DNA from 3 places in the Herminiimonas sp. Marseille-P9896 genome. Region 3 is predicted to be linked to each of the others. Evidence: riboswitches for the same ligand, from Rfam matches in the RefSeq annotation. Region 3 holds a riboswitch; each other region holds the start of a gene.

Region 1 (10,728 bases), on a different contig from region 3:
CGGTATTCGTTTTCGCCCGGCACGTTGATGGTTTTCCAGCGTGCACCGGTTGCCAGGATCACGGATTTGCTTTTCAGCGAACCGCCATCTTTCAACTTGATCTCGATCAGTTTGCCCGGTACCAGCTCGGACGCCTGCTGTACGTTCATGATATCGACTTCATAGCTGCGTACGTGCTGTTCCAGCGCGACGGCGAATTTCGGGCCGTCGGTTTCCTGTACCGAAACAAAGTTTTCGATCGACAGCGTATCCAGCACCTGACCGCCGAAGCGTTCAGCAACTACACCAGTACGTATGCCTTTGCGTGCTGCATAAATCGCTGCTGCTGCACCTGCAGGTCCGCCGCCGACGATCAGCACGTCATACGGTGCTTTCGCGCTCAGCTCTTCGGCTTTGCGTTTGTTGCCGCCGGTGTCGAGCTTGGCCAGGATCTGTTCGATGCTGACGCGACCAGACTCGAACGGTTGCCCGTTCATGAAGGTCGTCGGCACAGCCATGATCTCGCGTTCCTTGACTTCGTCCTGGAACAAACCACCATCAATCGTGATGGCGCGGATGCGCGGATTGATCAAAGCCATGACGTTGAACGCCTGCACCACTTCCGGGCAGTTATGGCAAGACAAAGACATATAAGTTTCGAAGGTGTAGTCACCGTCCAGGTTACGGATCTGTTCAATGACCGAGTCTTCGAGTTTCAATGGGTGGCCGCCGGTTTGCAGCAAGGCCAAGACCAGAGAAGTGAATTCGTGTCCCATCGGAATCGCGGCGAATTGTATGCCTGCGTGTGCGTCCGGGCGCTTGATTACAAAAGAAGGTTTGCGCTCGTTGTCATCGGTGCGTTCGACCAGTGTGATCTTGTCGGTCAGCACGACGATTTCTTGCAGCAACTCCTGCAATTCACGAGATTTGTCGCTGCCATCGAGTGACGCAACGATCTCGATCGGTTGCACGATCTTTTCCAAATAAGCGGCTAATTGGGTTTTGAGATTGGCATCTAACATGATGGTCCCTGCTTTCTATTCAGTTTAAAAATAAAGTCCTGCATGTCCGGGCCACACGGCCCGGACAGTCTTGCAACTACTTCTTAATTACAACTTAGATTTTGCCGACCAGATCCAGCGATGGAGCCAGGGTTTTTTCGCCATCTTTCCATTTTGCCGGGCAAACTTCGTTCGGGTGAGCTGCTGTGTATTGAGCAGCTTTCAGCTTGCGCAGAGTTTCCGAAACGTCACGAGCGATTTCGTTCGAGTGGATTTCCAGGGTTTTGATAACGCCGTCTGGATTGACTACGAACGTACCGCGCAGCGACAGGCCTTCTTCAGGAATGTGCACGCCGAATGCGTTGGTCAGTTGGTGAGTTGGGTCGCCAACCAATGGGAATTTAGCTTTGCCAACTGCTGGCGATGTTTCGTGCCAAACTTTGTGCGAGAAGTGGGTATCGGTTGTAACGATATAAACTTCGGTACCCAATTTTTGGAATTCTGCATAGCTGTCAGCTGCATCTTCAACTTCGGTTGGGCAGTTGAATGTGAACGCTGCTGGCATGAAAATCAGCACGGACCATTTGCCCTTCAACGATTGTTCGGTAACTTCAATGAACTTGCCGTTGTGGAAAGCTTGGGTCTTGAATGGCTGGACCTGTGTATTAATAAGGGACATGTCGTATTTCCTTAGTTGGGTTAAAAAAAGAGGGTTCGTTACTGCACAAGTACGAATGATAGACAAGTATCCATCATTTGCATAATTGATTTAATTTTGTAAATCAATTTATTTTCGCTATCAAGAAGGCGAAGCCATAGCCGATATCGAATCCACTATTATGCAGTCTTACGGCGACTCCGGTGTGACAAGCCGGTTTTTAAAGAAAAATCGATGTGAAATCGACGGATTTCAGCCGGAATCGGCGGGCTGCACGCTATGACTCTATAATTTCAACCTTGGTGACGCCGGTACGGCGTCGTTTGCTTCAAATACTTGGCAAGGTGATATGACTACCCCAGCAACCCCACCCGCAGGCATGAGCGCCGCCGAATGGCAGGTCCGCATAGACCTCGCTGCTTGCTACCATTTATGTGCCCTCAAGAATTGGGACGACCTGATCTATACACACATATCGGCGACGGTACCGGGCGAAGAAGGTCGTTTCCTGATCAATCCTTTTGGCTTCCGCTTCGATGAAATCACTGCATCCAATCTGGTGAAGATCGACTTGCAGGGCAATATCATCGGCGACCAGACCTATCGCGTGAATGTCACTGGCTTCGCAATCCACGGTGCGGTGCATGCAGCACGCGCGGATGCGATGTGCGTCATGCATCTGCATAATGAAAATGGGGTCGCGATCGGCATGCAACAAGGGGGCTTGTTGCCCTTGTCGCAGCACGCGATGCGCTTCTATCAACAGATCGGTTACCACGACTATGAAGGCCTGGCTCTGTCGCCAGTGGAGCAGGTGCGCCTGATAGAACGCCTGGGTGACTACCCGGCCATGCTCTTGCGTAACCACGGTACGCTGATCAGCGGTCGCACGATAGCGGAAGCCTATGTGCTGATGGATACGCTGGACAAAGCCTGCTCTTTTCAGCTGAAAGCACAATCCGGCGGCGGTTCGCTGAATATACCGGCCCCAGAAATCTGCGCCAAGACCTACAAGGAATTGCTGGGCGACGGCTCGCCGGAAGGCATACTCGAATGGCCTGCGCTGCTGCGCAAATTGGATGCAGTGTCGCCGTCTTATCGTAACTAATCGTTTTAATACTACTAACTAAAAAGGAAAACTCATGCCTACCATCAATGTGCAATTATTCGAAGGCCGTACCGTTGAACAAAAACGTGCATTCGTCAAAGCGGTGACCGAAGCGACGGTCGCGACTCTGGGTTCCAGCGCTGAATCCGTCGATATCATCATCGAAGACGTGAAGCGTGAAAACTGGGCGACTGGCGGTAAACTCTGGTCTGACGTTTAAGTCCGATGCTGAAGTGCACGCGCTTACAGGCGTGCACTTCTAGTCCGCAGTACATCAGCACTTTCACTCTCCCATGCCCACTCAACCGAGTCTGGAAGACCTGCGTCGCTACGCGGTCGCGCGGACTTTGTTCAGGCCGACCACGCTGCCAGCAGCGATCCAGCGTCTGGGCTTTGTACAGGCAGATCCGATACGAGCGCCAGCCCGGGCACAGGACTTAACGCTGCGTCATCGCGTCAAGGATTATCGTGCCGGTGATCTGGAACGTCGCTATGCGCGTCTCGCGATCGACGAAGACTGCTTCGTCAACTACGGCTTCCTGCCAAGTACACATCTGGCGCTGATGCATCCACGTCAGCCTAAGAAAACCTGGAATGCCGAAACCCAGCGCAAGGCGGCTGACGTACTGGCCTTCGTGCGTGAGCGCGGTGTGGTTCATCCACGCGAGGTCGAACAACATTTCGCGCACGGACGTGTGCAAAACTATTGGGGTGGCTCCAGCAATGCCAGCACGCAATTGCTGGATGGTATGCATTACCGCGGGCTGTTGCGGGTGAAGCGACGCGATAGTGGTACACGTGTCTACGAAGTGGCGACGCATCCACCTGCGGATGATAGCCCCACGGCCGGTGCACTACGTGCGGCCGCCCTGCTCGAATTGATACTGCGCAAATACGCGCCATTGCCAGCCGCCAGCCTGACTTACCTGGCGCGCTTGCTAGGCTACGGAGCACCCCATCTGGCGGCGCAGACGCAAGCAGCACTGCGACTGGCACGTGAGCATCTGGCCAGCTGTCGTATTGATGGCACCACCTGGTACTGGCCAGTCGATGAAAACCCTCGTTCACGTCGCTATGCTGTCGACGATAGTGTGCGATTACTCGCACCTTTTGATCCGGTGGTCTGGGATCGGCGTCGCTTCGCCTTGCTCTGGGACTGGACCTACAAATTCGAAGCCTATACGCCGCCAGCCCGACGCCAGTACGGTTACTACGCGTTGCCCATGCTCTGGCGTGATCAGGTCATAGGCTGGGCGAATGTGTCGGCGCGTGATGGCCAACCGGAAGCTACATTCGGCTATGCGGCAGGTCCAGCACCCAAAGCGGCCGCTTTCCGCAATGCATTGGAGGAAGAGCTACATCGTATGGAACTCTTCCTTAGTCCACGTTGATGCCTTCGTGCTGCAACGTACAGCAGTTTCTCCCAGGATGCGCTAAGGTAGTCGTCTATGCATGTGTAGTGGCAGGAGTGCGATCATGAACAAGGCATTTGTAAAAGAAACGAATGACGACGATGCGGTATCGCCAATGCCGGAGATGCCGGTCGGCGTCAGGAACTACATCACGCCCGATGGTTATCAAGCACTGCAAACAGAATTGCAGCATTTGCTGGATGTCGCACGACCTGCGGCTTTACAGGCAGACGCTGAAAGTGCCGATATGGAATCCGCGCCGGAAGCATCGCTACGCGAAATTGATACACGCATCCATTACTTGCAGACTCGCCTGGAAACGGCAGAGATAGTCGATGCCAGTGTGCATGCAGATGGCGACCAGATATTCTTTGGTGCAACGGTGGAATACGACAATGCCGCAGGCGAGCGGCATCGGGTGACTATAGTGGGCCTGGATGAGCTGGATCCGGCGCAAGGGCGAATCAGCTGGTTATCACCACTCGCGCAAAGCCTGCTGGGTGCGCACGAAGGCAATGCGGTATCGTTAGAGACACCAGCCGGTGACGAAGAGTTGCAAGTGTTGACAGTACGTTATCCGCGCAGCAGTTGAACGTGTGTTGTTGCACGTTGTCCTATAGTTAAGCGCACTATCTACCATCGCAAGGAGTCTCACATGACAGAGCACAGTTCCAAAGCGAAACCGGCAGTTGCAGGTAAACCGTCCGACGTAACAATGCATACACATGACGAAGAGCTGCTGGACGATGCATTGGAGGCGACCTTTCCTGCCAGTGATCCGGTGGCAGAAATGCCGCATGACAGCGAACCGTCCAAGCAGGAAAAAGCGAAGGACGAATTGCTTGATACCGCATTGGACCTGAGCTTCCCTGCCAGCGATCCCATCTCTGTAACCTCCGGTATTACGCGTATCCGCCAGGGCACATCGGCGATCACCAAAAAGGTCAAATAAGCCGTATCAGCTGTTGACGATCCGGCGGGCAGGCCCCGCCGTTTTGTTGACCTCGGTTAAGATCGGCGAAATTTGCGGCAACTTGCAGCAAAAATGCCATTCCGTCCGCTTCTTCTTTCGTGTTACCATTCGGCCACGCTAGGGGTCCTGAAGAGTTAAACGTCTTCGGGTGAGATAAAACCCTCCGTACCTGACCTGGATAATGCCAGCGTAGGGAAGCGCAAAGTCCACGCAATTTCTTTGTCCATTCCTTCGCGCGCATTGGTTTTTCTAACGCGATTGATTGAACAAAACATGTCTGCACCACATTCCCGTCGTTCCCTGATTGCCCTGGCTGTTGCCCAAGCCTGTGCGTTTGCGCCTGTCGCCATGGCAGAGTCTGCTGAAAACGTCTTGCCCGAAGTGGTCGTCACTTCCGAATCGGCACCTGACGGTATCGCACGCAATGCCAGCGTTGGCGGTTTCACGGAAACACCTTTGTTGCAGACACCCGCATCCATTAGCGTCATCACTGCTGAACAGATGCAGGAACGCAGCATACGTACCGCAACCGATGCGGTGAAATACGATGCCAGCGTACAGAACTCCTATAACGCGGTCGGTCTGTCCGACTGGTTCGCGATCCGCGGCTTCACGCTGGACATGGGCTCGAACTATCGCAAGGACGGCATGGTCATCCTCGCGCATTCCGCGATCCCGATGGAAAACAAGGAGCGTCTGGAAATCCTGAAGGGCCTGGCTGGCATGCAAGCAGGTATCGCCTCGGCTGGCGGTATCCTCAATTACGTAACCAAACGCCCTACCGACACACCGGTGCGGTCGGCTACCTTTGAAGTGCGTGAGCGCGGCACGATATACAGCGCGATTGATCTCGGCGGTCGTTCCGACGACAAGCGTTTTGGCTATCGCATCAATGCCGCTGCCGAAGACATCAAATCGTATGTAAAAGGTTCAAACGGTGACCGTCGTTTCGTCTCCGGTTCCTTCGACTGGCGCATCAGCCCACGTGCCTTGCTGCAAGTGGATATGGATTACCAGCATAAGTCGCAGCTGACGGTGCCGGGCTTCCAGTTGCTCGGTCCTGAGCAGCGCATACCGACCGGCGTCAGTGGCAAGACTATGTTGAACAACCAGACCTGGAGTTTGCCGGTTACTGACGACACCAACAACCTGGGCGTCAAATTTGAGTACGAGTTGAATGACAACTGGCGTACGACTTTGCAGGCTAATAAATTCGAATTGCGTAGGGATGATGCGGTGGCGTTGTCATCCGGCTGTCCGTCGCAAGGCCTCGCATTCGGTTATTGCTCAAACGGCGACTTTGGTTTGTACGACCTGCGCCGTGAGAACGACAAGCGTTCGGTCATGACCACGCAGGCTTTGTTGCAAGGCAAGTTTGCAACAGGTAGCGTGAAGCATGACCTGACCACAGGTGTGTCAACGTTGAATCGTCGGGACAACTTCGCAGATTACTTGTTCACTTCGACCGTCGGCGGTTTGCCGGGCAATATCTATACTTTGCCACAACGTGCTTTGGTGCCGGAGCAAGCCTTGCCGGTCGCGCTGCGTCGCAAGGATGATGAGCGCTCCGTCTTCGTGCAAGATGCAATCGCACTCAACGAGCAATTCAAGGTGATTGCAGGTGTGCGTTATACCAAGTTGAAGCGTGTGCAGTTTGCAGCTGATGGCACAAATATCCGTAATACCGACGAAGGCTTTGTCTTGCCTAACGTTGCGGTGGTGTACAGCCCGAAATCGAATCTTTCTTTCTACGCATCGTATGCACAAGGCCTGGAACCAGGTGGCGAAATCCCGTCGGGTTTGCCTAACCAGGAGTCGGTGCTTGATCCATACAAATCGAAACAGATCGAAGTCGGTGTAAAGGCTGACATCACACCGGATGTCACCGTTTCTGCTGCGCTGTTCCAGATCAAACGTCGCAACGAATATGTAAAAGCATCGGACTTGACCGCGACTGCAACTACTGCAGCGTATGTGGCGGCTGGTGAGCAAATCAATCGTGGTTTGGAGTTCGCATTGCAGGGTCGTGCAACGCGTGACCTGATGTTGGGTGCCAGCTTCACTGCGATGGAAGCAAAGGCAGTGGATACCGGTGATTCCGCGATTGAAGGTAAACGCGTTGGTAACGTGCCTAAGTTCAAATCAGCGGTTTATGCTGACTATGCTTTGCCGCAAATGCCTGCGGTGAAATTGAACGCAACCTGGATCTACTCGACCAGCAAGGTATTTGCACCTAACAGCCAGATTGCTTCGCTGGATAAAAGAGTGGATGGTTACCATGTGTTGAATCTGGGTGCACGTTATGCAACCAAGATCAGCGGTAAGACTACGACCTTCCGTTTTGGCGTGGATAACGTATTCAACAAATTCTATTGGGGTGATTCGGCGAATGCCTTTGGTGGGTATTTGATTCCGGGAGCGCCGCGTTTGTTCAGGTTGTCGGCGCAGGTCGATTTCTGATTTAGTTTGTTTGATTTTAAAAATGCCACCGTAGCCAGGTGGCATTTTTTATTTGTACTTTAAGAAAAGCGTATGCATCAAATGCAAAGAGGCCGTGATCGCTTTCTTTTGCTTACTTTTCTTGGCGAGACAAGAAAAGTGAGTGGCCGCCGGGCCACCCCCGGCAAACCAAGTCTGATCGAAGATAGAGCAGTATTAGCAAGCTAAAATAAATCTTGCCTTAGCAAGTAAGCAGCAACTTGCTTCACCCGCTCTTCAGTATCCCCGGCAACCAGCAAATAGGCTATCCGTTCGCTATCTAATTGCCGCAGCAAACGCCTGTGCACTTCCTGCCGCACACTATCCGATTCCCGCTGCAATCCATCAGCAACCCAAGGATTACTCGGTTCAGCCACGATGGTGCAGTCATAGCGATGTTCACGCGCCAACTCCATGAGTGCCGCATCAGCTGCACCAAAATAGAATTCGCTATAGAGCGCCGTCATCAACGGCGTGGTGTCACAGAACAGATAGCGATTTGCCTGCTCAATGGCCAAGTCTTCCCGCGCGATTTGGGTTTGCGCAATCAGTATCTGCTCGTGTGCTTGCGGCGTGCGTTTATTCACTTCCACAAATTCACGCAGATACTCAGGCACCCAGACGGTTTGGTAGTGATCTGCCAATGCCGCAGCCAGTGTCGATTTGCCGGTCGATTCTGCGCCGAGTAATGCGATACGTCGTACCGGGCTGGTCATTGCTGCAGCTCCTGTTCACGCAATGATTTCTCCCATGCACGCAAGCCGACCACCGCCAGCACGGCAAAGATCGCAAACAGCAGTGCGGTCAGGTAGAGGTGTTTATGCAGGTATAGACCGATGTAGATCAGGTCTATCACTATCCATGCATACCAGTTCTCCAGCTTCTTGCGCGAGAGCAGGATTTGACCGACCAGGCTACCTGCAGTGAGGAAGGCGTCTATGTGCGGAACATCGGTATCGGTGAACATGCGCAGGAAGGCGGCAATGGCGAAGAAGCCGACCAGCCATGCCGCTGCTGAATACAACCAGGAACGTGGCGCCATACGTGACACCTGGATGCCGTGATGCGTGGTGCCGCCAAACAGCCATTGATACCAGCCCCACAGCGAGACTGCGATGAAAAAGAACTGCAGCGACATGTCACCATATATCTTGCTGTCGTAGAACACGACTGCGTACGTCGCGGCGGATATGATGGAGAATAACCATGCCCAAGGTGATTGACGGATGTTGAGCAATACCATGCATAGCGCTAGCGCAAAGGAAACCAGTTCCAGCGCGGTGGTGTCGACCAGACCGAAAAGCGTAAACGTGTCATTCATGCGCAGTGGGCTATATTTAGATATGCGCAGTTTGACGGCGCTGTATGCGTGGGTGGATAGCTCGAAGCGTGCTACGCCCCGACATCAGAGTCCGCAGTATATTAAAGAAAACACGAGTGCGAATTTATTTCCGCGATTTTCCGGAATCCGCTAACGAGGTCTATGAGTAAAACCAGCGATACGACTGCGCCAGTTCCGCCCGTACGTCCCGATAACGACGAGTGCTGTCATAGCGGTTGCGAGCCCTGTATCTTCGATTTGTATGAACTCGAAATGGAGAAGTATCGCGCCGCGCTGACGGAGTGGGAAAAGAAGCATGTACCGAAAGTGCGCACATTGCCGAGGAAGGCCCGCCGTTCCTGATTAACAGCTGTTGGCTACGTAGGACTGCGCTGACACGTAGTCGGCTGTTAATCCTATAGTTTCCCGAACCCATCTTGGCTACATTGACATCTGATCCAGAAATGCCGGATCTGCCAGATTGAGACAGGGGGACACGATGTTATCTATTGCCAAGCTTTTATCTACCGGGGGAATTATTTCCTCCATAGGCTGGTTTGCCATGAAGCCGGATTTTGCTGCGGTATTACTCGGCATTTTGTCATTGTCTGCCCTGATGATTACTTTCCTCCCTGTCCGCGCAGATAGCACCCGCTAAGTCTTGCATCCGGGCGCACGGCATGCAGATAGCGTGTCCTGCTCTCCGGAGTAATTCCTGTTTGGCAACTATTCTTCTCAAATAAACACAATCAAACGATTTAATTAAATCAAACGTTTGATTTATGTGTTCTAATGCGAGGCATGAATTCTGCCGCCCATAAAACCCCTCCCCCAGCCGCCCAGCAAGGTGCCGAGTCCTCTCACGTCGATGGTGACGCGCGTAAGCAGCGTTCCGATGGCGCTGAAGCGCGAGCACGTTTGCTGCAGACGGCTTTGCGTTTGTTCGCCGATAAAGGCTTCAGCAAAACCTCGACGCGTGACATCGCCCAGACCGCGGGCGTGAATATCGCCGCGATCAAATACTACTTTGGTGACAAAGCGGGTTTGTATCGCGCGGTGTTTACCGAACCTATGGGCAATCCCTGTGACTTCATGATGCTGGTCGAGCAGGACCTGACGCTACGCGAATCGCTGCAGGGATTCTTTGCCGGTTTCCTCGAGCCGCTGAAGCAGGGTGATCTGGTGCAGCTATGTGTGCGCCTGCACTTCCGCGAAATGCTGGAACCCACCGGTTTGTGGGCCGAGGATATTGATAACAACATCAAGCCTGCCCATGCTGCGATGGTGGCGATGCTGGCGCGATATCTGGGAGTAGAAGAAGCCGATGATGAAATCCACAGGCTGGCTTTCTCCATCGTCGGCTTGCCGCTGCAAATGTATATTGCGCGCGATGTGATCGATGCGATTCGTCCTAAATTGATGGCGAGCCCTGCTGAAATTGATGAATGGGCTGAGAGAATCACCGCCTATGCCGAAGCCATGACCGAGTTTGAAGCGCAACGTCGTCGTGCGCTGATCAGTAAGAAAAAATCATGAAGAATACAAAATTACTTGCCTGCCTGAGCTTGCCTATCTGGCTCGCTGGTTGCGCACTGACTGCGCCGCCTGATAGCGTTAGCGTGCAAACACCGAGCAAATGGTTTGCACCTATGCCAGCCAAACCAGCTGCCGCACCTGAAGTCGAGAACCTGCCGCATCACGGTACTCTCACCGATTTGTCAAAATGGTGGGAGCAGCAGAACGATCCGCTGCTGGTCGAGCTGATCCAGTCGGCACAAGCTGTCAGCCCGACCGTGGC
Region 2 (10,728 bases), on a different contig from region 3:
TGCAAGTACTGAGTGGCCTGGAAGAGGGTGACACCGTTGTCCTCGGGCCCAAACTGCCGCCATCGACCAAACGTCCGGTATCGCCTGCTAACCAGCAAGGCGGCATGCCGCCAGGCATGGGCGGACCATCGGGCCGGGGTCGTTAATGGACGAGCAGATGGACATGGACGTCGTGAGTAACATCACGCGTCCCCATGATGAAACACCGCTGATAGAACTGCGCGGTGTCACCAAGACGTACCGCAATGGCGGGCTCGAAGTCGAGGTATTGCACGGCATAGACCTGAAGGTTTATGAAGGCGAATTCGTCGCCATCATGGGCGCGTCGGGTTCCGGCAAGTCGACCTTGATGAACATCCTCGGGTGCCTGGATAGGCCGACCACCGGTAGTTATCACTTCATGGGACGCGACGTTTCCGGCTTTGAGCGTGATGAGCTGGCGATGTTGCGTCGTGACGATTTTGGCTTTGTGTTCCAGAGCTATAACCTGATTGCTTCAGCCAGCGCAGCGGAGAACGTCGAAGTACCTGCGATGTATTCCGGCTTGCCGCCAGCCGAGCGACATGCACGGGCGCTGGCCTTGCTGAGCGAACTCGGGTTGGAAGAGCGTTCGCATCACAGGCCTAATCAATTGTCCGGTGGTCAGCAGCAACGGGTATCCATTTCGCGCGCGCTGATGAATGGCGGCCGCATCATCCTGGCCGATGAGCCAACTGGTGCGCTGGATAGTAAAAGTGGACAGGACGTGATGAAGCTGCTGGCCGACTTGTCGGCACGTGGTCATACAGTTCTCTTGATTACACATGCAAAGGAAGTTGCGGATCACGCACAACGCCTGATCGAGATCAAGGATGGCCACATCCTGTCCGATCCGGGACCTGCGCAAAAAATGCCGACCCAGGCCGAGTTCGTACGTCCGTTGGTGACAGGTGTCTGTTCACGTCTCGGCGATATGCTGGAAGCCGCCAAGATGGCCTTGCGTTCCTTGCGTGCGAACTTCTTCCGTTCTGTACTGACGCTGCTGGGTATTGTGATTGGTGTCGCGTCGGTGATCGCGATGCTGGCGATCGGTGACGGTGCCAAGGCAGAGGTGGTCGAGCGCATCAGCGCGATGGGTTCCAATTTGCTGCTGGTACGACCTGGTGTGCCTAACCAGCGCGGCTTCAATAGCACTGCGACGCTGGTGGTTGACGATGTAAGGGCGATTGATGAGTTGCCGAATGTGCTGGCCGCAGTGCCGGAGCAAAGCAGCAGCGTGACCTTGCGCTTTGGTACTTCGGATACTTCGACCAGCGTGACGGGTACCTCGGCCAAATTCCCGCTGGCGCGACAATGGCCAGTCGCGCAGGGTACTTTCTTCAGTGAAGAAGACGAATCGAATTACGCCGCCGTTGCGGTGCTCGGCAAAACGGTAGCAACTGCCTTGTTTGCGGATGAAAATCCTATCGGTGAATTTGTCCTGGTGAATAACCTGTTGTTCCAGGTCGTCGGTGTGATGTCGGAACGCGGGGCGTCGCCTATGGGTTCGGATCAGGATGATGTGGTGTTCGTGCCTTACTCCACCAGCAGCTTGCGTTTGTCGGGCCAGCGTTATCTGCGTAACGTCACGGTAGCGGTAGAGAATGTCGAGCACATAGACGATACGCAGGAAGAAGTCGACAAGCTATTGCTGGAGCGGCATGGCACGGTCGATTACCAGATCCGCAATATGGCCTCCATTATGGAAGCGATGGAGCAGACGCAGAATACGCTGACCATCCTGCTTGGTTCGATTGCGGCGATTTCGCTGCTGGTTGGTGGTATAGGCGTGATGAACATCATGCTGGTATCCGTCACCGAACGTACGCGGGAAATTGGGATCCGCATGGCAACTGGTGCACGTGAAGCCAACATCATGCAGCAGTTCCTGATTGAAGCCGTGGTGGTGTCGGCGATAGGTGGCGCGATCGGTGTAGTCGGTGGGCTGGCGACAGCCGCCGTGATCGATGCCTTCGGTACGCCTATCAAATACTCGCTGACCCCGGTGGTGCTGGCCTTTGGCTGTGCGTTCATGACGGGTCTGGTGTTTGGTTACCTGCCTGCGAAGAAAGCAGCGCAACTCGACCCTGTGGTCGCCTTGTCGGCAGAATGAAATGAAATCCATGAACACACGTATTACTTTCCGTCATACTCGCCTGGCACTGGCCGTCGCTGCCGTGCTGGCCCTGAGCGCCTGCGCCGGGCATATAGATGCGACCAAACCAAATGTTGAGTTGCCTGCCACCTGGGCAGAGTCCCCATCTGCTACCGCCGAATTGCAACGTGACTGGTGGCGCGGCTTTGGCTCGGATGAATTGTCTGGCCTGATCGATCAGGCGCTGGCCAACAATCCTGATTTGAATATTGCAGCAGAGCGCGTGACGCAGGCCGAGATCACGGCGCGCCTGGCCGGTGCTTCCTTATTTCCGTTGCTGACCGTCAGTGCGAATACCGGCGTCGGTTCCAACAAGCCGGGCGTAACGCCTACCGGCTGGACCAAAACGGAGAACACCGGTGTTGCACTCAGCGTCGCCTATGAAGTCGATGTGTGGGGCAGGGTAGCTGCAGTCGCCAGCGGTGCCAATGCCTCATTGAATGCCAGCCGCTATGATATGGAAACCGTGCGCCTGACGCTGACCACGGGTGTGGCGAATGCCTACTTCCAGACACTGGCCTTGCGCGTGCGCCTGAAGGTGGCGCAAGAGAATCTGGCGATTGCCGAGAAGGTTTATGCGATCGTCGAAGCGCGTTACCGCTATGGCTCGGCCTCGGCCCTCGATATGAGTCGTCAGCGCGGCACGGTGCTGGCGCAACGCAATATCCTGCTGCCTTTGCAGGTGCAGGAGCGGCAGACAGTCAGTGCACTGGCAATACTGCTCGGACGTCAGCCGCAAGCCTTGCAGGTAGCGGCACAGGATTTGAACGCATTGATGGTGCCGGAAGTCAGCCCGGGTTTGCCTTCGACACTGATCACGCGCAGGCCTGACCTGGCAAGTGTGGAAGCGCAACTGTATGCGGCCGATGCGAATGTGGCGGCAGCACGTGCGGCTTTGTTGCCGACGATTTCATTGACCGGTAGTGCAGGGAATTCCAGTGCTGCCTTGCTGGCGCTGGGCAATCCTGCATACGGCGTGGGGCTGACGGCTAGCTTTGTGCAGACCTTGTTTGACGGTAATCGCTTGCGTTTGCAAGTGCAGACCAGCGAATCAGTGCGTCGCCAGTTGGTCGAGAGTTACCGTCGCACCGTTTATGCATCGCTGAAAGAAGTCGATGATGCACTCAGCAACGCCAGCCGCAACCTGGCGCAGGAGCAGGCACAAATCGAAATCAGGAAAGAAGCGCGGCGTGCATTGCAATTATCTGAATTGCGCTATCGCGAAGGTGCGGATGATTTGAATACGCTGCTGGATGCGCAGCGTACCTTGTTCTCGGCTGATGACCAGTTGGCGCAGCTGCGTTTGTTGCGCCTGACTGGCACTACCGATGTCTTTAAATCACTGGGTGGTGGCTGGAGCAGGACGCCAGCGCAGTAAGCTGATATGCGAAATAAAAACGGCTGCCAGGGAAACCGGGCAGCCGTTTTTTGTTTAATTTATGCAGATTGCAATGCGGGGCGGCGCGCGATGCGATAAATACTGCCCAGCAGCAGCGTAATCGCCAGTGCGGGCAAGGCCGAGCCGACTACCGGCCACATCATAGGGCATAGATGGAATGCGGCAATGCCGACCAGCCAGATCGCGACCGGCACTACGTTCACACCTTTATCCGTGGCTTCGCCCTTCAATGCCAATTGCGAAATCACCACGCCGAACAAAGGCACAAACACCGAGCTCAGGGTCAGCAGGAATGGTTCGAGGCCATGCATGGGCAGGAACAGCGCGCAGGCAGTTGCAACCAGTGCGAGCGTGATGCCCCAGAAACGTATCGTGAATTTGCCGTGCAGGAAGTTCAGCGAGACCGAGCCGGAATACACGTCACCGTAAGCATTATCCATTTCATCGATCAGGATCAGGCCGAGTGCAATCAGGCCGCCTTGTGCCAGCAGCAGGGTGGTCATCAGGTCGGCACCTGGATTGGAAGTGCTGACGATCAGTACGCCCAAAGCGTGGCACCAGATATTTGCCACCGCGAAGCCGAGCCAGGTGCCACGGAATGTTGTGGCACCCGCCTTGCCGTAGCGCGCGAAGTCAGCCACCAGCGGCAGCCATGACACCGGCATCGCCATCACCAGGTCTATGCCGGCCAGCGTACTCATCGAGCCGTCACCGGCGCGGTGCCAGATTGCATCGAAGCCCTGTGCCTGTGCTTTCAAGGCGAATTGGTAGGTCAGCCAGATCAGCGACAGGATCACCAGCGGCAAGCCGAAGCGACCAACGAACCAGCGCACCAGGCCTATCATCGAACCGGTCGCGAGGCCCACCAGCAGCAAGCCCCAGAACAAGGCAGTGACATACGGCAGCCAGATCGTATCGAGGCCGGTGATGTCCTTGATCAATGCCGTCGTGCCGTCGCGCATGACGACCAGCTCGAATGCGCTCCAGCCTATCAGTTGCACTACGTTCAGGACCACCGGCAATTTGGCGAATGAAGTGCCCAGCGTCTGACACATCAGCACCGGGCTAGACAGGCCGCGTTCAAAACCGATATAGGCGACCAGCGCCAGCAAGGCAGCGCCGAGCACAGAGCCGACGATGATGGCGAACAGTGCGGTCTGTGTGCCAAGTGCAGTGCCAAGGAAAGCGCCGATTTGCATGACCAGCAGGCCGACACCGAGACTGAACCAGAGCGCGGCATGATCGCGGAAGGAAAACACGCGTTCGCTGGCAGGAATGGGAGTGAAAGCGGCATTGCTGCTGGCCGCAGGAGCGTTAGGTAAAGCCATCATGGTCTTTCAAAAAATAGATGGCAGGTCAGCGGATTCGATGCCGCGGCAGCGGCGATGGATTATGTGCTTTCCTGCGCGAGGATTACCTCAATCAGGTTCAACGGGTATCTCTCACCCACGCTATGCGCAGGACCCCGAGCCAAGTTTTCAGACAGGTCGCTACTTTGAGCCAAAAACCGTTTATAGGCAAGCCTCTGCGGGTAGCTGACCGGATTAGTGACGGTCAGGACAAGTCCGACTTGTGCAACTTATAAGTGATTCCGGTGACCAAGCAGGCGAAAAAGCAGAAAAGACTCCAAAAAACTGAACGACCCGGACTCCATAATATTTTTTCACAAAACGGCAGAACTGCCGAAGTCAGGAGGTGACGATTTCATTTGAACAGGTTTCATTTTTTTATTCTTTAATGAAAGGTTCTATTTCTATGTTTTTCCCGCGTACTGTAGTTGTATCTATGCTTGCTTTCGCTTTTGCTGGTCACGTTTATGCCAAGTCTGAAAAGTCTGAAGTGTGTCACGCCACTTCCGAAAAACAGATCGCTTCCTTGTTCGATCGCTGGAACGCCACGCTGCAAACCGGTGATCCGCAAAAAGTGGTCGCCAACTACGCCAGCAAATCCATACTGCTGCCGACTTTGTCGAACAAGCCGCGCCTGACGGCCGAAGAAAAAATTGATTACTTCAAACACTTCATGGAGCACAAGCCGGTCGGCACCATCAACAGCCGCACGATAGAGGTGAACTGCAATAGCGCCAGCGATTCCGGCTTGTATACCTTCAAGTTTGATGATGGCTCGGAAGTGAAGGCGCGTTATACCTACACGTACAAATGGGATGGCCGTGCATGGCTGATCTCCAGCCATCACTCATCTGCGATGCCGGAGAAAAACTAAAACGCTGTTGGAAAATGCCTGGCTTGGAGGTGCGGTGTTTGCGTACTTGGCTGCGCTTGATGCACAGCTATAAACCACAGGCCTAAAAAAGAAATGTCGGGTCGCACAATAAAACTTTGGAGGGGGAGCGACCCGACGAAAAAGGTTGATACTGTATAAAAACACAGTATAACATCGGCGTCGGCAAAAATCAAAAGCGCACATCAAGTCTGTTAAATATTTTCAGCCTTGTTGTACGAAAGATGAATAAAACTTGTCTCCATGATAAAGTTTGTGCGGTGCAATATTGCCCGTCTTCATTTTTATCCCTATGTCTGTTTCCCCGCATCAATTCCGCATCGGTTTAGCCACTAGTCGTACCCATCAGGATGCCCCGAATTCCGTCTTGGCCCGTTTGCTCAATGGCAGCCGTGTCGCGATCGAACAGCATTTGCAGCCGCAACTGATCGTCGTCGGACGCACATTGGATGCGATGGATCATCTGGGCCTGCTGAAGAATTACCCGCACATAGAACGCTTTCCATATGGTCGTCACGGCGGCTTGATGAAGCTGGTGTCACGCGTGGTGGATACCGATCCGACGCGTAGACTGGATGCCGTTATGTATTTGATGGACCCGGTGGATCCGTCCTCCATCTTTCCGGAAGCGGTCGCGCTGAAACGCCAATGCGTGATTCACGGCAAACCTTTCCTGTCGACGCTGGCTGGTGCGCAGGAATGGCTGGAGCTGGAATCCATCGCGACAGGCGCAGCACCGAATCCGGAGCTGGATGCGACCTTCGACCTGCAGCATGAAGGCATCGCGATGATTGCGCACGACGCGATGAAAGGCCGCATGCTGGAAATCGCCGAGCGTCATTTTGATTTGCTCGATCAGTTTGGTTTCCGCTGTGCGACCGGTACCACTGGCAGCCTGCTCAACAAGCTGGCGCAAAAGATCAAAGGCGAGGAAGCAGGGCGCAACTGGGTCAAGCCTTACCTGAGCGGACCTATGGGTGGCGATGCACAGATCGCTGAACTCATACTTGACCGGGATCAGTGTAGGCGCGTGTTATTCCTCGAAGATCCGCATGTGGCGCGCCAGCATGAAGCCGACATCCAGTTGCTGGAACGGGCGGCGCGCACGGTGACTGATTATGCGCTGTGTATCAGTAACGAAAATTGCGGTGAACGCTGGCTGGATTTGCTGCAGAAGCGCGTAGCTTTACGCGCAGTTTGAAAAGCTGACGGGCTGCATGAGTATGCAGCCCGGTTTGGTTGTTAGAGGCCGAGACGTGCGGTCGCTTCATCCATCACTGCGGCATTCCACGGCACAAAGCCGCTCATGCCGATGCGGGACAGGGCAGTGCGACCAGCCTCACTGTCCGGCAAAGTCAGCAACAGGGTTTTGACTTTTTCGCGGTCAGATTCGCTCAGTTTCTTCGACGCCAGGAATTGCTTTATAGGGATGGGTTTGGTCTCCGCCAGGATGCGACCGCCTTTGGCAGTCCAGGCCTTGGCGACACCGGCCGAACCAGTAACACCGGCATCGACAAAGCCGTTATCGATCATGAACGGCACTGCGTCCTGATAGCGGGTCGGGGTGTAGGTTTTTTCCGGATTGGTGAAGCGCAATTCGTGCAGGTTGGCGGTGAACATCACGGTGGTGATCGATTCGACCGACGGTACGCCTATTTTTTTGCCGCGCAGGTCTTGCAGGGTTTTCAGAGGTGATGCTTGCGCTACCAGTACGCGTGCACGGTAGTCGGTAAAGCCTTTGGCGGTGACCAGGCCTTCATAGCCATTCTTTTTGACCGCCTGCAAACCGATGTGAGCCGGATGGATGAAGGCGAGGTCGTATTTTCCTTCGGCCAGGCCTTTTTCAAATACCGCGTATTTGTCCACATTTTGCAACTTTACGTTTTGCTTGAGCTCTTTGGAGAGTAACGCCAACAGTGGTTTGTAACGTTCGCTGGCTGGTCCGCCTTCCTGATATGTCACACCTTCATTGATGGCCAGCACCAGGTCTTGCGCCGCTGCGGAGTTGATTCCGGCCGCCAATAAAGTCATGGCCAGAAAAGATGCGAGTTTCATATACGGCGCTCCGTAAAAATTGTTTTTATTGAGTAACTAATTCCACCGTGAATGTTACATTAACAATGCGCGGCAAAAGAGTTTTTATTGCATCTGCGCATCAATGCACAACAGTTTATTTAATTTATATCAATACCCAGTAAGTGGCCGGGTGTCGCAGGACACGATGCAATAAAAAAGGGTTGATCGTAAATCGTATGCAGTATGTGCGTTAGCCCATAGTTATAGCCCGGTTGTTTGCTTAGTATTTAGCGATGTGCCAACAAAAGGAGCGTGACCACTATGCAGATTCGTACTCTGTTCTTCGTTATCATCCTCGGAGCTATCGTTGCACTGGCGGCCTTGAACTGGGAAGCCTTTAATACCCCGACCGCGCTGTGGCTGGGCGTGGCGACCGTGCAAGCGCCTTTGGGATTGGTAATGCTGGGCCTGACCGGTGCGCTGACGTTTTATTTCCTGGTCTGCATCCTCTACCTGCAATCTTCGGTGATGCTGGAAGCACGTCGCCATGCGAAGGAATTGCAAAACAGCCGGGAGCTGGAAGCGTCACGTTTCAGCGAGCTGCATCGTTTCATCGAAGAAGAAATCCAGTCGGTGGCCAAGCAGGATGCGGAAGCCCAGACCGCCTTGTTGCAGCGCCTCGATAAACTCGATACCGGTGTCGTGTCGGCGGTGGAGCAAAGTGGCAATACACTGGCGGCCTACATCGGTGAGCTGGAAGACCGGCTGGAGCGCGGTGGCACCACGGTTACACCGAATCGACCTGTGTAATCAGCCGTATACGCACTGTGCCAGGCAAGTAAGGGTGTTGTAAAACTTGCAAACAGGCAACAAAATTCTGCGGCACGGGGTACATCAGTTAAACTAGTACCCCTTCTCCCTCTCTACGAGCTTCAACATGTCACCTGCCCGGCAATCCGGCAATTCCTTACTTGCGATACTTGTCGGTATGCTGGCCATCATGATCGTGGTCGCCGCCGGTATTGCCTTTGCCTGGTATTACCTCGAATCCGGCAAGAAACATGTGCCGCCGATTGCCTACGCCAGCTTTGATCCTATCGTGGTGCGTTCATCCGAGTTCGCGATCAAGACCACCATCGTGTTACAAACTGCGCCTGAGGAAGCCGCCTGGGTGCAGGGCAATAAAGCCGCGCTGACAGTGGCTTTGCAGACCGCTTTGGCCAGTGCTGATATCGAGCGGGTGAAGACGCCGGAAGGCGTGGCCTATATCCAGGGCCTGCTGCGCGATGCCGCCAACAAAGCGCTGCAGACGCGCAGTGTGCAAGAGGTCTTGCTGACCGATTATGTGTTGCAACTGAACTGACCTAGTCAGCCCAAGCCAGCTCAAACTGCCAGCCTTAACCAGGTTTCCGCCACGCGGAGCCGCAAAACGGAAATATCGAATAAGATCAGATATTTGCCGTAAGAGTAATTTGTCGCATGAGTAAGCCTGATAATCCCGAAAAAGTCGTCAACGATGCTGTTCCTGCCAGTCAGCCAGCTGATAAGCCACGCAATACCCTGCGTCCCGATTCACCTTGTGCCGGTTATTGCTCGACCTCGCATGGCGATGAAGTCTGCAAGGGTTGCGGCCGTACCTTCGATGAAGTGATCAACTGGATCATTTACGACGATGACGAAAAAGCCGCAGTATGGGCGCGCCTGGAAGCTGCAGGCTTGGTAAAACGTTAAGCGTTTCCCCTTTGGGCGGGTTTTCCCGCCGCCCGGCTATTCCCCGTCTGTCATAGACTTACAGGCCAAGAAACGGTAGACTTTAGCCCTTTTTCCAAGGGCTATTCCATGTCCGCCGCGCCCGAAACACCAACACCCGATTCCGCTGAAACCGAAGCGTTTGAACCGCGTACCGTTACCTCCGACCTGATCAATAGCGAAGTTGCGCGTCGTCGCACCTTTGGCATCATCTCTCACCCGGATGCAGGTAAAACCACTCTGACTGAAAAGCTGTTGCTGTTCTCGGGTGCGATCCAGCTCGCCGGTACCGTCAAGGGACGCAAGAGCGGTCGCCATGCGACTTCCGACTGGATGGATATCGAGAAGCAGCGCGGTATTTCGGTCGCCAGCTCGGTCATGCAGTTCGAGTACCGTGATCACGTCGTCAACCTGCTCGATACCCCGGGCCACCAGGACTTTTCGGAAGATACCTATCGCGTGCTGACAGCCGTCGACTCCGCACTGATGGTGATCGATGCCGCCAAGGGTGTGGAAGAACAAACGATCAAACTGTTGAACGTTTGCCGCATGCGCAACACGCCCATCATTACCTTCATGAACAAGCTGGATCGTGAAACACGCGATCCGCTGGAATTGCTGGATGAGCTGGAATCGGTGCTGAAGATAGAATGCGCGCCGGTGACCTGGCCGATCGGCATGGGTAAAAATTTCCGCGGCGTGTATCACTTGCTGCGCGATGAAATCATGCTGTTTGCAGCCGGTAACGAGAAAGCCGACCAGAGCTTTGAGATTGTTAAAGGCATAGACAATCCGCGCCTGGCGGAGATGTTCCCGCTGGAAATCGAACAACTGAAAATGGAAGTCGAGCTGGTACACGGTGCTTCGCATCCGTTTGAACTGGAAGCCTTCCTCAACGGTACGCGCACACCGGTCTTCTTCGGTTCCGCGATCAATAACTTCGGTGTGCGCGAAATCCTGAACGCCTTGCTGGATTGGGCACAGCCTCCGCGTGAGCGTGATGCGACTGTGCGTTCGGTCAAACCAACCGAGCTGCCATTCTCCGGCTTCGTCTTCAAGATCCAGGCGAATATGGATCCGGCGCACCGCGATCGTATCGCCTTCCTGCGCGTATGCTCGGGACGCTTCGAGCGCGGCATGAAAATCAAGC
Region 3 (10,728 bases):
GGCAGCGAATTTCACGCGACACATAATCACCACCGACCATATCGAGGATAACGTCTACGCCCTTGCCGCCGGTCGCAGCTTTGACCACTTCGACAAAATCTTCAGTCTTGTAATTGATGCCGCGTTCGGCACCCATCACTTCGCAAGCACGAGCCTTGTCGTCGCTGCCAGCAGTTGCAAACACGCGATGCCCCAGCGCCTTTGCAATCTGGATTGCGGTGACGCCGATACCGGAAGTACCACCTTGTACCAGCAAGGTTTCATCGCCGCTCAAACCGACGCGATCAAATACATTGCTCCAGACTGTGAAGAATGTTTCCGGCAGTGAAGCCGCTTCCACCGCATCCAGACCTTTAGGAATAGGCAGGCATTGCTCGACCGGTGCGGTGCAGTACTCGGCGTAGCCACCGCCCTGCGCCAGTGCGCAAATCATATCGCCCAGCTTGAAATCGGTACCAGCCAGGTCGCCGCCGACGATTTCACCGGCTACTTCGAGGCCTGGCAAATCCGATGCGCCTTTAGGCACCGGATAATTACCCGTACGTTGCAGCACGTCAGGACGGTTAATACCCGCCGCATGCACTTTGATCAATACTTCGCCAGCCTTAGGCTCGGGCATGGGACGCTCGCACAGCTTCAAGACATCTGGTGGGCCTGGCTGAGTAATCTCGATCGCGCGCATGGTAAATCCTTTAATTGTGTAGACGTTGAAGGCAGCAAGGATATTCGATAATCGCTTTATCTGCCAATCCCACACATAAATGACCCTGCCGCTGCCAACAGCTTAAACCACACGCCCAGCCATAGGTGACGACGGGGATGCGGCGAATTTACGGGCGACACGACCTGCCAGGTAAGCATTGCGTCCGGCTTCTATGCCCAGTTTCATTGCATGCGCCATACGCACCGGATCTTGCGCACCAGCAATGGCTGTGTTCATCAGCACGCCATCGCAACCCAGTTCCATTGCAATCGCTGCATCCGAAGCCGTACCAACGCCAGCATCGACGATGACCGGGACTTTGCTTTGCTCAATGATGAGCGACAGGTTCCAAGGGTTGAGGATGCCCATGCCGGAGCCGATCAGCGAAGCCAGCGGCATGATGGCGGCACAACCGATGTCTTCCAGCATGCGCGCCTGGATAGGATCATCGCTGCAATAGACCATGACATCAAAGCCATCCTTGACCAGCGTTTCTGCTGCTTTCAGGGTTTCCGGCATGTTCGGAAACAGGGTCTTTTCATCGCCCAGCACTTCCAGCTTGCACAGCTTGTGGCCGCCGAGGATTTCACGACCCAGTTGCAAGGTGTAGACCGCATCAGCTGCGTTGTAGCAACCAGCCGAGTTCGGCAGCAAGGTGTATTCGGATGGTGGCAGTACATCAAGCAAGCTAGGCGCATTCGGGTCCTGCCCGATGTTGACGCGACGGATAGCAACGGTGACGATTTGTGCACCACTTGCTTCGCTGGCAGCACGTGTTTGCTCGAGGTCTTTGTATTTACCGCTGCCTACCAACAGGCGGGAACGGTAAGTGGTGCCTGCGATCGTCAATTGGTCGTCAGGGAAATGGGTACTGCTCATGGATCACTCCTGTTTAAGAAGAATAGCGAGGCAAGCGAACCTGCCTCGCTGCTTACAGATGAATCAACCGCCGCCTATCGCACGCACAATATCAACCGCATCTGTCGGCAATAGCTGTCGCTGCGGCCAATCGCTGTCAGACAGCACTTCACGGTTGATCGCGACGGCGATGGCTTTGCCAGTCAACGACAAGGACGCAACCAGGTCGGCGACGCTACTACCGTCTTCGACCTGATGCGCATTGCCATTCAGCTGTAGCGTGATCATCATTGTTTTTGATAAATCTCTGCACCGCTTTTCACGAACTCGATGGCCTTCACTTCCATCCCGGCTTTCAAAGCCTGGATTTCTGTGATGCCTTGCTTGGCGGCGTAATCACGCACTTCCTGCGTAATCTTCATCGAACAGAAATGCGGCCCGCACATCGAGCAGAAATGCGCGACCTTGGCTGAATCCTTGGGCAAGGTTTCATCATGGAATTCACGTGCTTTGTCCGGGTCCAGTCCGATGTTGAACTGATCTTCCCAACGGAATTCAAAGCGCGCTTTCGACAATGCGTTATCGCGTATCTGTGCGCCTATATGTCCTTTGGCCAGATCAGCGGCATGCGCGGCGATTTTGTAAGTGATGATGCCGTCCTTGACGTCGACCTTGTTCGGCAAGCCCAAATGTTCCTTCGGTGTGACGTAGCACAGCATCGCGGTACCGTACCAGCCGATCTGCGCTGCACCTATGCCCGAGGTGATGTGGTCATAGCCGGGTGCAATATCAGTAGTCAAAGGTCCGAGTGTGTAGAACGGCGCTTCATGACACTGCTCCAGTTGCAGATCCATGTTTTCCTTGATCAAGTGCATAGGTACATGACCCGGACCTTCGATCATGACTTGCACGTCGTGCTTCCATGCTACCTGCGTCAGCTCACCCAGGGTTTTCAGTTCACCGAGTTGTGCTTCATCGTTGGCATCGTAAATGGAACCAGGACGCAAACCATCACCCAGGCTGAAGGACACGTCATACGCTTTCATGATTTCGCAAATGTCTTCGAAATGTTCGTACAGGAAAGACTCCTTGTGATGCGCGAGACACCACTTCGCCATGATGGAGCCACCACGCGACACGATGCCGGTCATGCGCTTCGCGGTCAGTGGCACATAGCGCAGCAAGACACCAGCATGGATGGTGAAGTAATCGACGCCCTGCTCGGCCTGCTCTATCAGCGTGTCGCGGAAGATTTCCCAGGTCAGATCTTCGGCCTTGCCATTTACTTTTTCCAGTGCCTGATAAATCGGCACGGTGCCGATAGGCACAGGTGAGTTGCGGATAATCCATTCACGTGTTTCATGGATATGTTTGCCGGTCGACAGATCCATCACGTTATCGCCGCCCCAACGTATCGCCCAGGTCATTTTTTCGACTTCTTCACCGATGGAAGAAGTGACCGCCGAGTTACCGATGTTCGCGTTGATTTTGACCAGGAAGTTACGGCCTATGATCATAGGTTCGATTTCCGGGTGATTGATGTTGGCCGGAATAATGGCACGACCACGTGCGATTTCACTGCGCACAAATTCGGCAGTGATCTCTTGCGGGATCGCAGCACCGAATGATTGCCCCGGATGCTGACGCCCCATTAACTCGGCCAGCTTTTCACCTTTAGGGCCGGATTTTTTCAGCTCTTCCAGATAGGCGCGACGATTCATGTTTTCACGAATCGCCACGAATTCCATTTCCGGTGTGATGATGCCCTGACGTGCGTAGTGCATTTGCGAGACGTTTTTACCTGCCAATGCGCGACGTGGTTTGCGATGCAGATTGAAACGCAGCTCGGCCAGCTTCGGATCGTTCAGGCGTTCTATGCCGTATTCCGAAGTCGGGCCCGGCAATTCTTCCGTGTCGGCGCGTTCCAGTATCCACGGCAGGCGCGGTGTGTTCAGGCCGGAACGGATATCTATCTTCGCCGCAGGATCGGTGTAGGGACCCGAGGTGTCGTACACATAGATAGGCGGGTTCTTTTCAAAACCGAACGAGGCTGGCGTATCAGACTGCGTAATCTCACGCATAGGCACGCGGATGTCGGGACGCGAACCTTCGATATAAATTTTGCGGGAATTCGGCAGCGGCTGGATCGCTGCTTCGTCTACTGTCGCTGTGGCAGACAGAAATTGGGGATTGGCATTCATTTTGGCTCCTTGGCTAACTACAGTGGCTTGGAGCCAGCTAAGGAGGTTTCGAGGACAGGTAGCGATTCAAAAAGGAGTTGCAGCGAGGACGATGCAATTCAAATCTTGATGCGATACAACTGGTCTTCGTTAGCTTCCCTTCGCTGGCATTATCCAGATCAGGTTCAAGGGTTTTTCTCACCCGGCGGGATGCGGTATGCATCTGCCTAGGACCCCTAGCTTTTTACTTCTACAACGGGTGCAACAAACTACAACGCGAGTCTATGCAATAAAACGACTATGTCAATTGACCCGGATCAAACTTTTACATCTGACATGAATGGCTTGCTTGCCTACCGGAAAACAAACCATTCATGTCAGTTCTGGAAAACGGCAAGCATGCTGTTTTCCAGAAACTGTTACAACTCAGGTATTACTTAACTGTTGCGATGTGCAACAAGTTGGTTGTACCCGATTCACCGAATGGCAAGCCAGCCGAGATAGCGATGTAATCACCCTTCGTGGCAAAACCTTCATGCACGGCGGCCGCCACTGCTTCGCTGACCATGTCATCAACAGACTTAACATCCTGGCCACCAACGATCGAGTGGATACCCCAGACCCATGCCAGACGACGTGCAGTCTTCAGTTCTGGAGTGATGCTCAGGATCGATGTGGTCGGACGTACACGCGCAGCGCTCATGCTGGTGCTACCGGATTTGGTGTATGTCACAGTAGCGACAGCTTTGATCGCAGCGGTGGTGTCACGCAAGGCGTTGCAGATTGCATCTTCCGGCGTTGGACGTGGTGCCACTTGCTGTGCATCCAGCAGTGTGCGGTAGACCGGATCGTTTTCCACTTCCTTGATGATGCTGTCCATCATTTGCACAGCACGAACAGGGTTCTTGCCGCTGGCCGATTCTGCGGACAACATCACGGCATCTGCGCCTTCGTAAATGGCGTTGGCAACGTCCGATGCTTCTGCACGGGTAGGCATAGGCGATTCGGTCATCGATTCCAACATGTGTGTTGCAACGATGGTTGGACGGCCGTATTTACGCGATACACGGATGATTTCTTTTTGAGCGCGCGGCACTTGCGAGATCGGCAGTTCAACACCCAGATCACCACGAGCAACCATGACGGAGTCAGAAGCTTTACAAATCGCATCGATGTCGAGCATTGCTGCTGGTTTTTCGATCTTCGATTGGATCAGAGCGCGGTCGCCGATGATCTTGCGTGCATCTTCGATATCGGAAACTTGTTGCACGAACGACAGAGCTACCCAGTCCACGCCCAACGACAATGCAAATTCCAGATCAACCAGATCTTTCGGTGTCATTGCAGGGATAGGCAGAATTGCGTCTGGTACGTTGACGCCTTTGCGGTTCGAAATCTTGCCGCCTGTAGTCACACGTGTGACGATGCGGTCACCCGAGTTGCTCTCGATCGAAACACGAATTTTGCCGTCATCGAACAACAGGTTTTGACCAGCTTTGACAACTGCAAACAACTCAGGATGTGGCAGGTAAACGCGTGTTGCATCACCTGGCGTCTGATCGCGGTCGAGCACGAATTGCGAACCTTCAGTCAACACCGCGGAATCGCCGTTGAAGGTACCCAGACGAATCTTCGGACCTTGCAGATCACAGAGGATGGCAACTGGACGGCCATATTTGGTTTCCAGGCTACGCACGATTTCGTGACGTGCGCGGTGATCTTCGTGCGAACCATGGCTGAAGTTGAAGCGGAACATGTCCACACCAGCTTCAAACAATGCGCTGATGGTTTCCAGATCACCACTTGCTGGGCCCAGGGTAGCAACGATTTTTGCTTTGCGATTACGTCTCATGACAGATCTTCTTCTTAAATGAAAAATGAAAAATGAATACCGCTATGCCTGGATCACAGACACAGCGGGAAAATAAATTACAAAATCAGGATGGCGCGGAAGTCATTCACGTTGGTACGTGTCGGACCACTGACGATCAGATCGCCGAGTGCGCTGAAGAAACCATAACCATCGTTGTTCTCCAACATGGCTTTGGCATTCAGGCCTTGCTCAGCGGCGCGTGTCCATGAATCAGGCTGATAGATGGCGCCAGCGTTGTCTTCCGAACCATCGATACCATCGGTGTCGCATGCCAATGCATGGATACCAGCGGTACCTTGCAGGGATACTGCCAGGCTCAACAGGAATTCTGCATTGCGGCCGCCACGACCTTTGCCGCGGACGGTAACAGTCGTTTCGCCACCGGACAGGATGACGCATGGTTTCGCAAATGGCTGGCCATACTTAGCGACTTGCTTCGCTAATGCTGCATGTACCATACCAACGTCACGCGACTCACCTTCGAGATCATTGGACAGGATGTAAGGCGTGATGCCGGCAGCGCGTGCTTTAGCCGCAGCGGCTTCCAGCGCATGCTGTGCTGTTGCCATTACATGGTGTTCATTGCGCGCGAAACGCGGGTCACCCGGCTTCGGTGTTTCACCAGCGCCGGATTCGAGATGCTTCAGGATGTTTTCTGGAATATCAATGCCGTACTTTTTCAGGATCGCGAGCGATTCTGCGCAAGTGGTCGGATCTGGCAAGGTAGGACCGCTGGCAATCACACCAGGATCATCACCCGGCACATCGGAGATCAGCAGCGTCACGACACGTGCCGGGGCACATGCCAACGCCAGGCGACCACCCTTGATAGCGGACAGGTGCTTACGCACGCAGTTCATTTCGGAAATCGTTGCGCCGCTTTTCAGCAGGGCTTTGTTCAATGCTTGTTTTTGCTCAAGCGTGATGCCTTCACCCGGCAAGCTCAGCAAGGCGGAACCACCGCCAGTGATCAGGCACAGCACCAGATCATCTTCGGTCAAACCCTTGACCAGTTCCAGCATACGGCCAGCTGCCTGACGGCCAGCTTCATCCGGTACCGGATGTGCCGCTTCTACTACTTCAATTTGTTTGCAGTCAGCGCCGTGACCATAACGCGTCACGATCAAGCCTTCTACTTTGCCTGGCCACGTATCTTCAACTACCTTGGCCATAGCTGCAGCACCTTTACCGGCACCGATCACCAGGGTGCGACCCTTGGCAGATTGCTTGGGCAGATAGGCGGGCATGCACTTCTGTGCGCTCACGGCCTCAACTGCGGTGGCATACAGGTCATTCAAAAACTGACGTGGATCTATCGACATGGGGCAAGCTACTTTTAAAAATTTTGAATCAAACCGGCATTGCACCTGAGTGCAATGCCGGCAGCAGTACTTAAATCAGTCGAACGAATTACGCCTTGGCGATTTCGTGGTTCGACATGATTTCGATCGCGCGGCACAGTGCCGAGTGATCCAGACCGCTCATGCCATTTGCTGCGCATGCGTTCATCAATTCCTGAGTGTTTGCAGTGTTAGGCAACGATACGCCCATTGCCTTTGCACCTTGCAATGCCAGGTTCAAATCTTTTTGATGCAGTTCGATACGGAAGCCTGGGTTGAAAGTACGTTTAACCATACGTTCACCGTGTACTTCCAGAATACGCGAGTTAGCAAAGCCGCCCATCAGAGCTTGACGAACTTTTGCTGGATCTGCGCCTGCTTTCGATGCGAACAACAGGGCTTCGGAAACAGCCTGGATGTTCAATGCAACGATGATTTGGTTTGCTACTTTGGTGGTTTGACCGTCGCCGTTGCCGCCAACCAGGGTGATGTTTTTACCCATCAGTTCAAACAATGGTTTGACTGTGTTGAACGCTGCTTCCGAACCACCAACCATGATGGTCAGCGAAGCTGCTTTAGCACCGACTTCACCGCCGGATACTGGTGCATCCAGGTATTCGCAACCCAGTGCATTTACTTTTTTCGCGAATTCTTTGGTAGCGATAGGCGAGATCGAGCTCATGTCGACCACGATTTTGCCTTTAGCCAGACCAGCTGCAACGCCGTTTTCTGCGAACAGAACTGCGTCCACGTGCGGAGTATCCGGCACCATGGTGATGATGATGTCTGCGCTCTTGGCAACTTCAGCGCCCGATTTGCAAACTGTTGCGCCGCCGTCGATCAATTCTTGGGCTGGTGCTTTTTGATCATGCAAAAACAGTTGGTGACCACCCTTTTGCAGGTTCAGCGCCATTGGTGCGCCCATGATACCCAAACCAATAAATCCAACTTTTGCCATGACTGACTCCTGATTATATTTAAGTGTGAACTACGTACTCAGTAAAAATACTAAGCGGCCCGATGTCGGACCGCTCAGTATGCTTAGAGACGCTACATTATAGGCCGTGCGCTGCGCGCCAGCCCAATCCTTCTACCGTACCAGCTTTAGGCTTGTACTCACAACCGATCCAGCCCTTGTAACCAATTTCGTCCAGGAACTTGAACAGGTAGGTGTAGTTGATTTCGCCTGTACCTGGTTCAAAACGACCTGGATTGTCTGCCAGCTGCAGATGAGGAATAACCGCGAGGTTGTTCTTCATCGTGTTGGCCAACTCACCTTCCATGCGTTGCATGTGATAGATGTCGTATTGGAAGAACAGGTTGTCGGAACCGACTTTGGCAATGATGTCCAGAGTCTGTTTCGTGCCAGTCAGGAAGAAACCTGGGATATCGAATGTGTTGATCGCTTCGATCAACAGTGGGATACCTTCAGCTTTCAATTTAGCAGCCGCATATTTCAAGTTCGCAACCAAGGTTGCTTCTGCTTGTTCATGCGTTACGCCTGCAGGCACGATACCGGACAGGATGTTGACCTGTTTGGTGCCGAGCACTTTGACGTATTCAATTGCTTTGTCCACGCCAGCTTTGAACTCTTCTACACGATCAGGGTGGCAAGCAATACCGCGCTCACCACCAGCCCAGTTACCGGCTGGCAGATTGTGCAAAACCATTTCCAGGTTGTTCTCTTTCAATTTCGCTGCGACATCAGCCGCAGGGAAATCGTATGGGAACAGGAATTCAACGCCTTTGAAGCCATTCTTTGCAGCTTGTTCAAAGCGGTCCATGAATGGAACCTCATTGAACAGCATCGTCAGATTAGCAGCAAGTTTCGTCATCTTAAGCACCCTTAACGTCGATGATTTCTTCGAATTCGTTGATCGCGTTGATTTCGGTACCCATCGCGATGTTGGTTACGCGTTCGAGGATGATTTCAACAACGACTGGTACTTTGAATTCTTTGATCCACTCTTGCGCTTTTTTCAGTGCAGGAGCGATGTCGTCAGGGTTGTAGACGCGAATTGCTTTGCAGCCCAAACCTTCGGTAACTTTAACGTGATCAACACCGTACGAAGCGTTTTCGGTCGAGTTGATGTTGTCGAAAGCCAGCGATACACAGTAGTCCATTGTGAACATACGTTGTGCTTGACGGATCAGGCCCAGGTACGAGTTGTTCACCAGAACGTGGATGTAAGGCAGGTTGAATTGCGCGCCTGCAGCCAATTCTTCGATCAGGAACTGGAAGTCGTAATCGCCTGTGATAGCAACGATTTCGCTGGTTGGATCGGCAGCCCGGACACCCAGAGCAGCTGGGATAGTCCAGCCCAATGGACCTGCTTGACCGCAGTTGATCCAGTTACGTTCTTTGTACACGTGCAGGAATTGACCCGCAGCGATTTGCGACAAACCGATGTTCGAAATGTAGCGTGCGGTTTTGCCGAACACTGCGTTCATTTCTTGGTAAACACGTTGTGGTTTGATCGGGGTTACGTCGAAATCCGTTTTACGCAACATAGTGCGTTTGCGTTCTTGGCACTCAGCCAACCATGCATCACGGTTTTTCAGTTTGCCAGCAGCTTTCAATTCTTTCGCTACTTCGATCATCAGTTTCAGTGCTGCGCCAGCGTCGGAAGTGATACCGAGGTCTGGACCAAACACGCGACCGATTTGTGTCGGTTCGATGTCGATGTGGACGAATTTACGATCTTTGGTGAACACGTCGATCGAACCGGTGAAACGGTTAGCCCAACGGTTACCGATACCGAATGCGAAGTCCGAAGCCAACATGGTCGCGTTACCGTAGCGATGCGATGTTTGCAGACCAACCATACCAACCATCAACGGGTGATCGTCAGGTACGGTGCCCCAGCCCATCAGGGTTGGAACGACAGGAACGTTTACCAGCTCAGCGAATTCGAGCATCAATGGGGTTGCGTTTGCATTGATAACGCCGCCACCAGAGATCAGCAATGGACGCTCTGCAGCGTTCAGCATTGTGATTGCAGCTTCGATTTGCTTGCGAGTTGCCTGTGGTTTGTACACTGGCAATGGCTCGTACAGATCTGGATCGAATTCGATTTCAGCAACTTGTACGTCGAACGGCAAATCGATCAGCACAGGACCTGGACGGCCGGAGCGCATGATGTGGAATGCTTGTTGGAATACTTGTGGAACCAATGCTGGTTCACGAACCATAACCGACCATTTGGTTACTGGTTTCGAGATCGATTCGATATCAACAGCCTGGAAGTCTTCTTTGTGCAAACGTGCACGTGGAGCCTGGCCGGTAACGCACAAGATAGGAATCGAGTCAGCGATAGCCGAGTACAGACCGGTAACCATGTCTGTGCCGCCTGGACCCGAGGTAGCCAGAGCAACACCGATATTGCCGGATTTGGCGCGGGTGTAACCCTCAGCCATGTGTGTCGCGCCTTCTACGTGACGCGCCAGAATGTGTTTGATGGTGCCTTGCTTTTGCATGGCGGAGTAAAACGGATTGATCGCTGCGCCTGGAACGCCGAAGGCCTGATCAATACCTTCTTTCTGCATTACCCAAACTGCTGCCTGGGCTGCTGTCATCTTTGCCATTACATAATCTCCATTGAAATGAAATTTTCCTACGCTGCATAGTAATTCATATGGATTACTTTTAGAATAGGACTATTAATTAACCAATTAAATACTTCAGGTATCGAATGGACAAGCTCAAACAGATCGAGGCATTTGTGATGGCGGTTGAGCATAATAGCTTTGCCGCTGCGGCCCTAGCCTTGCAGG

Evidence for each region. Region 3 has a riboswitch for thiamine pyrophosphate ahead of thiC (phosphomethylpyrimidine synthase ThiC). Riboswitches for the same ligand answer to the same signal wherever they lie in the genome.
Region 1: it holds a riboswitch for thiamine pyrophosphate, as region 3 does, so the genes downstream of both, H7U06_RS00975 (TonB-dependent siderophore receptor) here and thiC (phosphomethylpyrimidine synthase ThiC) in region 3, are expected to answer to the same signal.
Region 2: it holds a riboswitch for thiamine pyrophosphate, as region 3 does, so the genes downstream of both, H7U06_RS06505 (cytosine permease) here and thiC (phosphomethylpyrimidine synthase ThiC) in region 3, are expected to answer to the same signal.

Annotation. Positions count from the first base shown of each region.
Region 1 is NZ_CAJEVT010000001.1:192,207-202,934, reverse strand. Features, by position in the region: gene ahpF (alkyl hydroperoxide reductase subunit F) at 1-1,001, opposite strand, end outside; gene ahpC (alkyl hydroperoxide reductase subunit C) at 1,096-1,659, opposite strand; gene H7U06_RS01000 (class II aldolase/adducin family protein) at 1,988-2,746, shown strand; gene H7U06_RS00995 (4-oxalocrotonate tautomerase) at 2,781-2,966, shown strand; gene H7U06_RS00990 (DNA glycosylase AlkZ-like family protein) at 3,040-4,137, shown strand; gene H7U06_RS00985 (GreA/GreB family elongation factor) at 4,223-4,750, shown strand; gene H7U06_RS00980 (hypothetical protein) at 4,814-5,110, shown strand; TPP riboswitch at 5,241-5,344, shown strand; gene H7U06_RS00975 (TonB-dependent siderophore receptor) at 5,405-7,591, shown strand; gene H7U06_RS00970 (AAA family ATPase) at 7,795-8,325, opposite strand; gene pnuC (nicotinamide riboside transporter PnuC) at 8,322-8,930, opposite strand; gene H7U06_RS00960 (oxidoreductase-like domain-containing protein) at 9,093-9,293, shown strand; gene H7U06_RS00955 (hypothetical protein) at 9,430-9,588, shown strand; gene H7U06_RS00950 (CerR family C-terminal domain-containing protein) at 9,732-10,466, shown strand; gene H7U06_RS00945 (efflux transporter outer membrane subunit) at 10,463-10,728, shown strand, end outside.
Region 2 is NZ_CAJEVT010000002.1:192,951-203,678, forward strand. Features, by position in the region: gene H7U06_RS06490 (efflux RND transporter periplasmic adaptor subunit) at 1-146, shown strand, start outside; gene H7U06_RS06495 (MacB family efflux pump subunit) at 146-2,131, shown strand; gene H7U06_RS06500 (efflux transporter outer membrane subunit) at 2,133-3,551, shown strand; gene H7U06_RS06505 (cytosine permease) at 3,611-4,900, opposite strand; TPP riboswitch at 4,955-5,050, opposite strand; gene H7U06_RS06510 (nuclear transport factor 2 family protein) at 5,358-5,795, shown strand; gene H7U06_RS06515 (methylglyoxal synthase) at 6,106-7,014, shown strand; gene H7U06_RS06520 (phosphate/phosphite/phosphonate ABC transporter substrate-binding protein) at 7,056-7,868, opposite strand; gene H7U06_RS06525 (LapA family protein) at 8,151-8,639, shown strand; gene fliL (flagellar basal body-associated protein FliL) at 8,767-9,192, shown strand; gene H7U06_RS06535 (DUF1289 domain-containing protein) at 9,309-9,560, shown strand; gene H7U06_RS06540 (peptide chain release factor 3) at 9,669-10,728, shown strand, end outside.
Region 3 is NZ_CAJEVT010000004.1:147,981-158,708, reverse strand. Features, by position in the region: gene H7U06_RS15395 (NAD(P)H-quinone oxidoreductase) at 1-682, opposite strand, end outside; gene H7U06_RS15390 (thiazole synthase) at 785-1,582, opposite strand; gene thiS (sulfur carrier protein ThiS) at 1,646-1,849, opposite strand; gene thiC (phosphomethylpyrimidine synthase ThiC) at 1,849-3,762, opposite strand; TPP riboswitch at 3,881-3,989, opposite strand; gene pyk (pyruvate kinase) at 4,175-5,593, opposite strand; gene H7U06_RS15370 (glycerate kinase) at 5,671-6,936, opposite strand; gene glxR (2-hydroxy-3-oxopropionate reductase) at 7,025-7,912, opposite strand; gene hyi (hydroxypyruvate isomerase) at 8,010-8,789, opposite strand; gene gcl (glyoxylate carboligase) at 8,791-10,539, opposite strand; gene H7U06_RS15350 (LysR family transcriptional regulator) at 10,647-10,728, shown strand, end outside.